Linked DNA regions of Phreatobacter oligotrophus. The protein of the gene in region 1 interacts with the protein of each later gene in a pairwise test. Links are inferred from orthologs where the notes say so. Each region holds a gene or a part of one and is shown in the gene's direction. Other genes may lie near its edges.

Region 1 (4,228 bases):
CGCCTGGGGATGCTGGGTGTGACGGCGGGCTGGGCCGGGGCAGGGCTCTTCACCCTGCTGCCCTACCGCATCATGGGACAGGTGGTCTTCGGCGGCTGAAGTCAGCCGCGGAACACCGCCCTGATGCCATCGATGACGAACTGCACGGCCAGCGCCGCGAGGATGATGCCGAGGAGCCGCGACACCACGGCATTGCCCAGCGTCCCCAGCAGCTTGTTCATGCCCTCGGCCATGGACAGGCAGATCCAGGCGACGAAGACCACCACCGCCAGCACGCCGATCAGCGTCGCCATCATCACCGTGCTGCCCGCGGCCTGACCGGCGAGCAGCAGGGTCGCGGTGATGGCGCCGGGGCCCGCCAGCAGCGGGATCGCCATGGGGAAGGCGGCGACGTTGACGATGTGCTCCTTGTCGATGGCCTCCTTGGCCGTCTCGCTCTTGCGGCTGGCGCGCAGCCCGAAGACCATCTCGAAGGCGATCCAGAACACCAGGAGGCCGCCGGCGATCCGGAAGGCCGGCAGGGAAATGCCGAGCATCCGCAGGAGCCAGTCGCCGAAGAAAGCGCAGGCGGCAAGGATCAGGAAGGCGATCAGGCAGGCGCGCCAGGCGACCTGCTGGCGCTGCGCGGCGGAGAAGCCCTGGGTGACCGCCAGGAAGATCGGCACAAGCGCGATCGGCTCGACGATCACGAACATGGTGACGAGGGCGCCGGTGAGGAATTCGAGCGTCATCGGGACCCTGTTCTGCCGCTGTTTCCGGGAGATTGTGACCCCGCGAGACCCGCGTCGTCCACAGGGCTGACAGGAACCTTTCCAACCCATTGAAAACAGGGCGCTATCTGGTGCCCTGAAATCGCCGCCGGGGTTGGTTATCCCGAGCGGAATCGGATAGAAGGTCCGGGTCCCGCGGATGGCCTCCATCCGCCCCATCGGAAGAGTTCTCTTGGCCGAAGACGACGACAAGACGCCGGCGGGCGCCACGCCCACCGACCCGACCGAAATTCGCCCCGTCTCGATCACGGACGAGATGCGGCGGTCCTATCTTGACTATGCGATGAGCGTCATCGTCAGCCGTGCGCTGCCCGATGCCCGCGACGGCCTGAAGCCGGTCCACCGCCGCATCCTCTACTCGATGCACGAGAACGGCTACGAGTGGAACAAGCCCTATCGCAAGTCGGCCCGCGTCGTCGGCGACGTCATCGGTAAGTACCATCCGCACGGCGACCAGTCGGTCTACGACGCCCTCGTCCGCATGGCGCAGGACTTCTCCATGCGCGTCGAGCTCATCGACGGGCAGGGCAATTTCGGCTCGGTCGACGGCGATCCTCCGGCGGCCATGCGTTACACCGAGGTGCGCCTCGAGAAGATCGCCGGCGAGCTGGTCTCCGACCTCGACAAGCAGACGGTCGATTTCCAGGACAACTACGACAATTCCGAGCGCGAGCCGAAGGTTCTCCCGGCCAAGTTCCCCAACTTGCTGGTGAATGGCGGCGGCGGCATCGCCGTCGGCATGGCCACGAACATCCCGCCGCACAATCTCGGCGAGATCATCGATGCCTGCATCGCCACGATCGAGAAGCCCGAGATCGAGATCGAGGAGCTGATGGACTATGTGCCGGGGCCGGATTTTCCGACCGCCGGCCTCATCCTCGGCCGCGCCGGCATCCGCCAGGCCTATCTCACCGGCCGTGGTTCGGTGGTCATGCGCGCCCGCACCTCGATCGAGACGCTGCGCAAGGAGCGCGAGGCGATCATCGTCACCGAGATCCCGTATCAGGTGAACAAGGCGCAGATGCTGGAGCGCCTCGCCGAACTGGTGCGCGAGAAGAAGGTCGAGGGCATCTCCGAATTCCGCGACGAGAGCGACCGCGAGGGCATGCGCGTCGTCATCGAGCTGAAGCGCGACGCCGTCGCCGACGTGGTGCTCAACCAGCTCTTCCGCTTCACTGCCCTGCAGCAGAGCTTCGGCTGCAATTTCGTGGCGCTGAACGGCGGCCGTCCCGAGGTGATGAACCTCAAGGACCTGCTCGTCACCTTCATCGCCTTCCGCGAGGAGGTCGTCTCCCGCCGCACCAAGTTCCTGCTCGGCAAGGCGCGCGACCGCGCCCATGTCCTGTGCGGCCTTGCCATAGCCGTGGCGAATATCGACGAGATGATCCGCATCATCCGGACATCCGCCGACCCGGCCTCCGCCCGCGAGGCCCTCATGGGCCGCGACTGGGACGCCCGCGACATTGCCTCGCTGATCCAGCTGGTCGATGATCCGCGCCATCCCATCAACGCCGATGGCACCTACCGCCTGTCGGAGACGCAGGCCCGCGCCATCCTCGACCTGCCGCTGCGCCGCCTCACCGCCCTCGGCCGCGACGAGATTGGCGACGAGCTGAAGACGCTGGCCGACGAGATCACCGATTATCTCGACATCCTGCGCTCGCGCGCCCGCATCCTCGAGATCATCACCAACGAGCTGAAGTCGGTGCGCGACGAGTTCGCCACGCCCCGGCGCACCGAGATCGTCGACGGCATCGGTGAGTTCGACGATGAGGATCTGATCGCCCGCGAGGACATGGTCGTCACCGTCTCCCATGCCGGCTACGTCAAGCGCGTGCCGCTCTCGACCTACCGGGCGCAGCGCCGCGGCGGCAAGGGCCGCTCCGGCATGCAGACGAAGGACGAGGATTTCGTCACCCGCCTCTTCGTCGCCAACACCCACACGCCGATCCTGTTCTTCTCCTCGAAGGGCCAGGTCTACAAGATGAAGGTCTGGCGCCTGCCGCTGGCCGCGCCCCAGGCGCGCGGCAAGGCCTTCGTCAACATCCTCCCGCTGGAGCCGGACGAGCGCATCACCACCGTGCTGCCGCTGCCTGAGGACGAGGCCACCTGGGGCGAGCTCGACGCCATGTTCGCGACCACCCGTGGCACGGTCCGGCGCAACAAGCTGTCGGACTTCGTGCAGGTCAATCGCGGCGGCAAGATCGCCATGAAGCTCGACGAGGGCGAGGGCATTGTCGACGTCGCGGTCTGCACCGAGGCGGACGACGTGCTGCTGACCACCGCGCTCGGCCAATGCATCCGCTTCGCCGTGCCGGAGGTGCGCGTCTTCAAGGGCCGCGACTCCATGGGCGTGCGCGGCATCACGCTCGCCGAGGACGATCGCATCATCTCCATGGCGATCCTGCGCCACTTCGAGGCGAACTCGGAGGAGCGCTCGGCCTATCTCAAGATGCGCCGCGCCATTGCGGGCGAGGCGGCCGGCTCGGAAGCGGCCGACGAGGAGGAGAGCAACGGCTCCGGCGAACTCGCCGCCGATCGCTATGCCGCGATGTCGGCGGCCGAGCAGGTCGTGCTCACCATCTCCGAGAACGGCTACGGCAAGCGCACCTCGTCCTTCGAGTACCGGATCACCGGGCGCGGCGGCAAAGGCATCGTCGCCATGGCGGTGAACGAGCGCAACGGCCGGCTGGTGGCATCCTTCCCCGTGGAGGAGCGCGACCAGATCATGCTGGTGACCGATGGCGGCCAGCTCATCCGCTGCCCCGTCTCCGGTATCCGGGTCGCCGGCCGCGGCACCCAGGGCGTCATCGTCTTCGATACCCACGAGACCGAGAAGGTGGTCTCCGTCGAGCACATCTCCGACGAGGGTGACGAGGAGGAGGGTGACGGACCCGAGGCCGAGGGCGGTGAGGCCACCGAGGGCTGAGCTCGGTCTTCCGACCCGAAACGCTTTTGATCGCCCGGCCCCGTGCCGGGCGATTGCGTTTGGTCAGGCGGTCAGTCGACCTGTGTCCTGAGGATCGCCAGGGCGAGCGCCTGGGCCCGCGGCACGATGCTGTCGATCTCCAGATATTCCTCGACCGTGTGGGCATTGCCGCCGACCGGGCCGACGCCGCAGATGGTCGGCGTGCCGACGCTCGCCGTGAAACCGGAATCGGCGCAGCCGCCGGAAAATTCGCCATCGAGGCTGGTGAGGCCCGCATCGCGCGCTGCCGCCTGGTAGGCGGTGAAGATGGCCTTGGCCTCCGGCGTCTGGACCACCGGCAGGAACTCGCCCTTGATCTCCAGCTTCGCCGTCGTGCCCTTCACCGTGGGGGTATCGATGATCCGCTGGATGGCGGCGAGGGTGGAGGCGCGGTCGGCGGGGTCGATGTAGCGCAGGTCGATCTGCCCCTCGGCATGCGGGGCCGTGGTGTTCACGGACTGACCGCCCGAGACGAGGCCGACATTCAGCG
Region 2 (3,986 bases), on another replicon or contig:
GGTGTTGATGATGACGTCGGAGGCAAGCTCGGAGGCTTCCAGCACCGCGTCGTGGCCGAGGGCCTCCCGGAGCCTCCCCGCCGTATCGGCGGCGGTGAACATGGCCTCGATGGCCTGCCGCGTCGGTGCGCCGCCGCGATAGGCGGCCGGACGGGCGATGACGGCATCCACTGCCGCGCGGCCGGCGGCGAGGTCCTCGCGCAGCTGGCGGGCAATCTGGGCGATGGCCTGGGAGCGCGCGTCGCGACCGATCTGCGCCTCGGCGACGGCGATGTCGCGGTCGGTCAGCGCCCTGCGGGCGGCGAGGGCCGCGGCGAGGATGGCGCGATCCTCCTCGCGGCCGCCCATGGCGCTGTTGGCGGGGCCGCGTTCGGCGGACACGGAGGTGGCGGCGATCAGCGAGGCATGGAAGCGCTGCAGCTGCTCGCCGGCGCGGCGATAGCGCATGTGATCGGAGAGGTTGGCGTGCAGCGACAGGACTCCCAGGGCGAGGCAGGCTGCAGCCGCCACGACCCCACCGAGCCACTGGAGATGCTGGATGCGGATAACCAAACCAAGGGAACCTAAATCACACGTCGTCCGTGGGGGTAGCACGGTAGGCGCTAAGCAATCCTGAACGTGACCTCGGGTCAACGGCCCTTCCACACGGCGGCGCGGCAGGCCGCTGCGCCTTTCATTCTCCCCTTTTCGGGCCTATGAAGGGGCCGGTTCGGGTCACGCCCTCGCGCGCTGCAGGACACCCCGACCCGTTCCCGCTAGACTGCCGGACCGAATCGCAAGGCTCGCGCGGGCGCGCCCGTGGCGTGCCCCAAGGAGAGATCGAGGCTCATGGCCGAACCCGCCCGTACCGACGTCAACGAAGCCGATTATGGCGCCGACAGCATCAAGGTCCTCAAGGGTCTCGACGCCGTCCGCAAGCGCCCCGGCATGTATATCGGCGACACCGATGACGGCTCGGGCCTCCACCACATGGTCTACGAGGTCGTCGACAACGCCATCGACGAGGCGCTGGCCGGCCACGCGACGGAAGTGACGGTGACGCTGAACGCCGACAATTCGGTGACCGTCACCGACAACGGCCGCGGCATCCCGACCGACCTGCATCCGACCGAGGGCATCTCGGCGGCCGAGGTCATCATGACCCAGCTCCATGCCGGCGGTAAGTTCGACCAGAACTCCTACAAGGTCTCCGGCGGCCTGCACGGCGTCGGCGTCTCGGTGGTCAACGCCCTGTCGACCTGGCTGAAGCTGAACATCTGGCGCGGCGGCAAGGAGCATTTCGTCGAGTTCCGCCACGGCGACCCGGTGGCGCCCCTCATCGAGGTCGGCCCGGCCAACGGCAAGCGCGGCACGGCCGTGACCTTCCTCGCCTCCACCGACACCTTCACCATGGTGGAGTACGACTTCGCCACGCTGGAGCACCGGCTGCGCGAGCTCGCTTTCCTCAATTCCGGCGTGCGGATCGTCCTGACCGACCGGCGGCATGTGGAGGAGAAGCGCGTCGAGCTGTTCTACGAGGGCGGCGTCGAGGCCTTCGTGCGCTATCTCGACCGCAACAAGACGCCGCTGGTGCCGAACCCGATCATGCTCAAGGCCGAGCGCGACGGCATCACCGTCGAGGTCGCGCTGTGGTGGAACGACAGCTACCACGAGAACGTGCTGTGCTTCACCAACAACATCCCCCAGCGCGACGGCGGCACCCACCTCGCCGGCTTCCGCGGCGCGCTGACCCGCCAGGTGACGAACTATGCCGAGAGCTCTGGCGTCACCAAGAAGGAGAAGGTCGACCTCACCGGTGACGATTGCCGCGAGGGCCTGACCGCCATCATCTCGGTCAAGGTGCCGGATCCGAAGTTCTCCTCGCAGACCAAGGACAAGCTGGTCTCGTCGGAAGTCCGTCCGGTGGTCGAGAGCATCGTCAACGAGGCGCTGTCCACCTGGTTCGAGGAGCATCCGGCCGAGGGCAAGGCCATCGTGCAGAAGGTGGCGGAAGCTGCCGCGGCGCGCGAGGCCGCCCGCAAGGCGCGCGAGCTCACCCGCCGCAAGACGGCGCTCGACGTCGCCTCGCTTCCGGGAAAGCTCGCCGACTGCCAGGAGCGCGACCCCGCCAAGTCCGAACTCTTCATCGTCGAGGGTGACTCGGCCGGCGGCTCCGCCAAGCAGGGCCGCGACCGCGCCTTCCAGGCGGTGCTGCCGCTGCGTGGCAAGATCCTCAACGTCGAGCGCGCCCGCTTCGACAAGATGCTCTCGTCGGAAATGATCGGCACGCTGATCATGGCGCTCGGCACCGGCATCGGCCGCGACGAGTTCAACATCGAGAAGCTGCGCTATCACAAGATCATCCTGATGACGGACGCCGACGTCGACGGCTCCCACATCCGGACCCTGCTGCTCACCTTCTTCTTCCGGCAGATGCCGGAGATCATCGAGCGCGGCCATATCTTCATCGCCCAGCCGCCGCTCTACAAGGTCAGCCGCGGCAAGAGCGAGACCTACATCAAGAACGAGCGCGCGCTGGACGACTACCTGATCTCCGGGGGCATCGAGGACAGCCTCCTCGTGCTCGGCTCGGGCGAGATCTGCGCCGGTCCCGACCTTGCCGCCATCGTCGAGGAGGCGCGGCAGGTGAAGAACCTGATCGCCGCCGTCCATTCCCGCTACAGCCCGGCCGTGGTCGAGCAGGCGGCGATTGCCGGCGCGCTCAATCCGGCGCTCGCCCGCGATCCCGCCCGTGCGGCGGAGCTCGCCACCGAGATCGCCCGCCGGCTCGACGCCATCTCCGACGAGATCGAGCGCGGCTGGGAAGGCTCCTTCGACGGCGAGCGCTACCTGTTCTCGCGCACCGTGCGCGGCGTGAAGGAAGTCGCCATGCTCGACGGCGCGCTCCTCTCCTCGCTGGAGGCGCGCAAGCTCGACGAGTACTCGGCCCGCCTCGGCGCCGTCTACGACAAGCCCGCCCACTTCCGCCGCAAGTCCGGCGAGGACCTGGTCGCCGGCCCCATGGCGCTGTTCGAGCTCGTTCGCGACGCCGGCGCCCACGGCATCAAGCTGCAGCGCTACAAAGGCCTCGGCGAGATGAACGCCGAGCAGCTCTGGGAGACGACGCTCGACCGCAATGCCCGCTCGCTCCTGCAGGTGAAGATCAAGGAGATCGACGAGGCCGACGACATATTCGTCAAGCTGATGGGCGACGTGGTGGAGCCGCGGCGCGAGTTCATCCAGGAGAACGCGCTGAGCGCGACGGTCGACGCCTGAGGCAGGAGGTTAGCCGTGGCTCGTCCGCCAGATGGGCGTGTCACGGCTCCAAGACGCGACGGCGGATGGCGTCGACGACGTTCGAATAGTCGTCGGTCCAGGTGCGGACACTGGCGGGTGCCTCGACCCGCCGCCAGTTCGGGTCATCGGCGAGCTGCCCGAGGGCCCTCGGCGAGCGCGCCACGATGGCGACCTCGGCTTTGGCGAGCAGGGTGACATCGGGATCGCCGATGGGGTTCCGGTCCGCCTTGGCTGCCGTCACCATATCGTTGGCCTTGGCCGAGGCGGCCACCACCGAGGCAAGCTCCATGCTGCGGTTGGTGATGTTGAAGAGCAGGGCGCCATCGGGCGTCAGCTTGGCGCCATAGCCGGCGAGGGCCTCGGCCGTCAGCAGGTGCACGGGAACGGCGTTGGAGCTGAAGGCATCCAGGATGATGAGATCGTAGGGCTGCGGTTCGTCGGCGAGGGTCAGCCGGCCGTCGCCAGTGACGACGCGGGCGCCGGGCGTGCAGGCGGACAGCGAGCGGAAGAGCCGCTGGTCCTGGGCGATCTTCACCACGACGGGATCGATCTCGAAGAAGACCCATTCTTCGCCGGGCCTGGCGTGACAGGCGAGGGAGCCCATGCCGAGCCCGACCACCGCGACGCGGCCGATCCGGCCGCCGCGGAGTGTGCGGACCGCCTCGATCGCCTCGCTATAGGGACCGCCCCGGTAGAAATAGCTGACCGGT

The links. The genes of interacting proteins can lie anywhere in the genome.
Region 2: the proteins of gyrA (region 1) and gyrB interact in binary tests that used the Escherichia coli proteins (3 or more experiments, as listed by UniProt). The link is inferred for Phreatobacter oligotrophus from one-to-one orthologs.

What each region holds. Positions count from the first base shown.
Region 1 is NZ_PZZL01000004.1:23,703-27,930, forward strand. The notes cover bases 549-3,899. They hold gyrA (DNA gyrase subunit A), read left to right. Parts: upstream 549-942; coding sequence 943-3,699; downstream 3,700-3,899. Other genes in these bases: C8P69_RS09895 (MarC family protein), read right to left, coding at 549-731; C8P69_RS09905 (M20 family metallopeptidase), read right to left, coding at 3,771-3,899. Outside these bases: C8P69_RS09890 (DUF2306 domain-containing protein), read left to right, coding at 1-99; more of C8P69_RS09895, read right to left, coding at 102-548; more of C8P69_RS09905, read right to left, coding at 3,900-4,228. UniProt on the Escherichia coli protein: A type II topoisomerase that negatively supercoils closed circular double-stranded (ds) DNA in an ATP-dependent manner to maintain chromosomes in an underwound state.
Region 2 is NZ_PZZL01000005.1:182,508-186,493, reverse strand. Bases 433-3,541 are described here. They hold gyrB (DNA topoisomerase (ATP-hydrolyzing) subunit B), read left to right. Parts: upstream 433-828; coding sequence 829-3,255; downstream 3,256-3,541. Other genes in these bases: C8P69_RS13140 (fused MFS/spermidine synthase), read right to left, coding at 3,296-3,541; C8P69_RS13150 (GGDEF domain-containing protein), read right to left, coding at 433-552. Also shown: more of C8P69_RS13150, read right to left, coding at 1-432; more of C8P69_RS13140, read right to left, coding at 3,542-3,986. UniProt on the Escherichia coli protein: DNA gyrase negatively supercoils closed circular double-stranded DNA in an ATP-dependent manner to maintain chromosomes in an underwound state.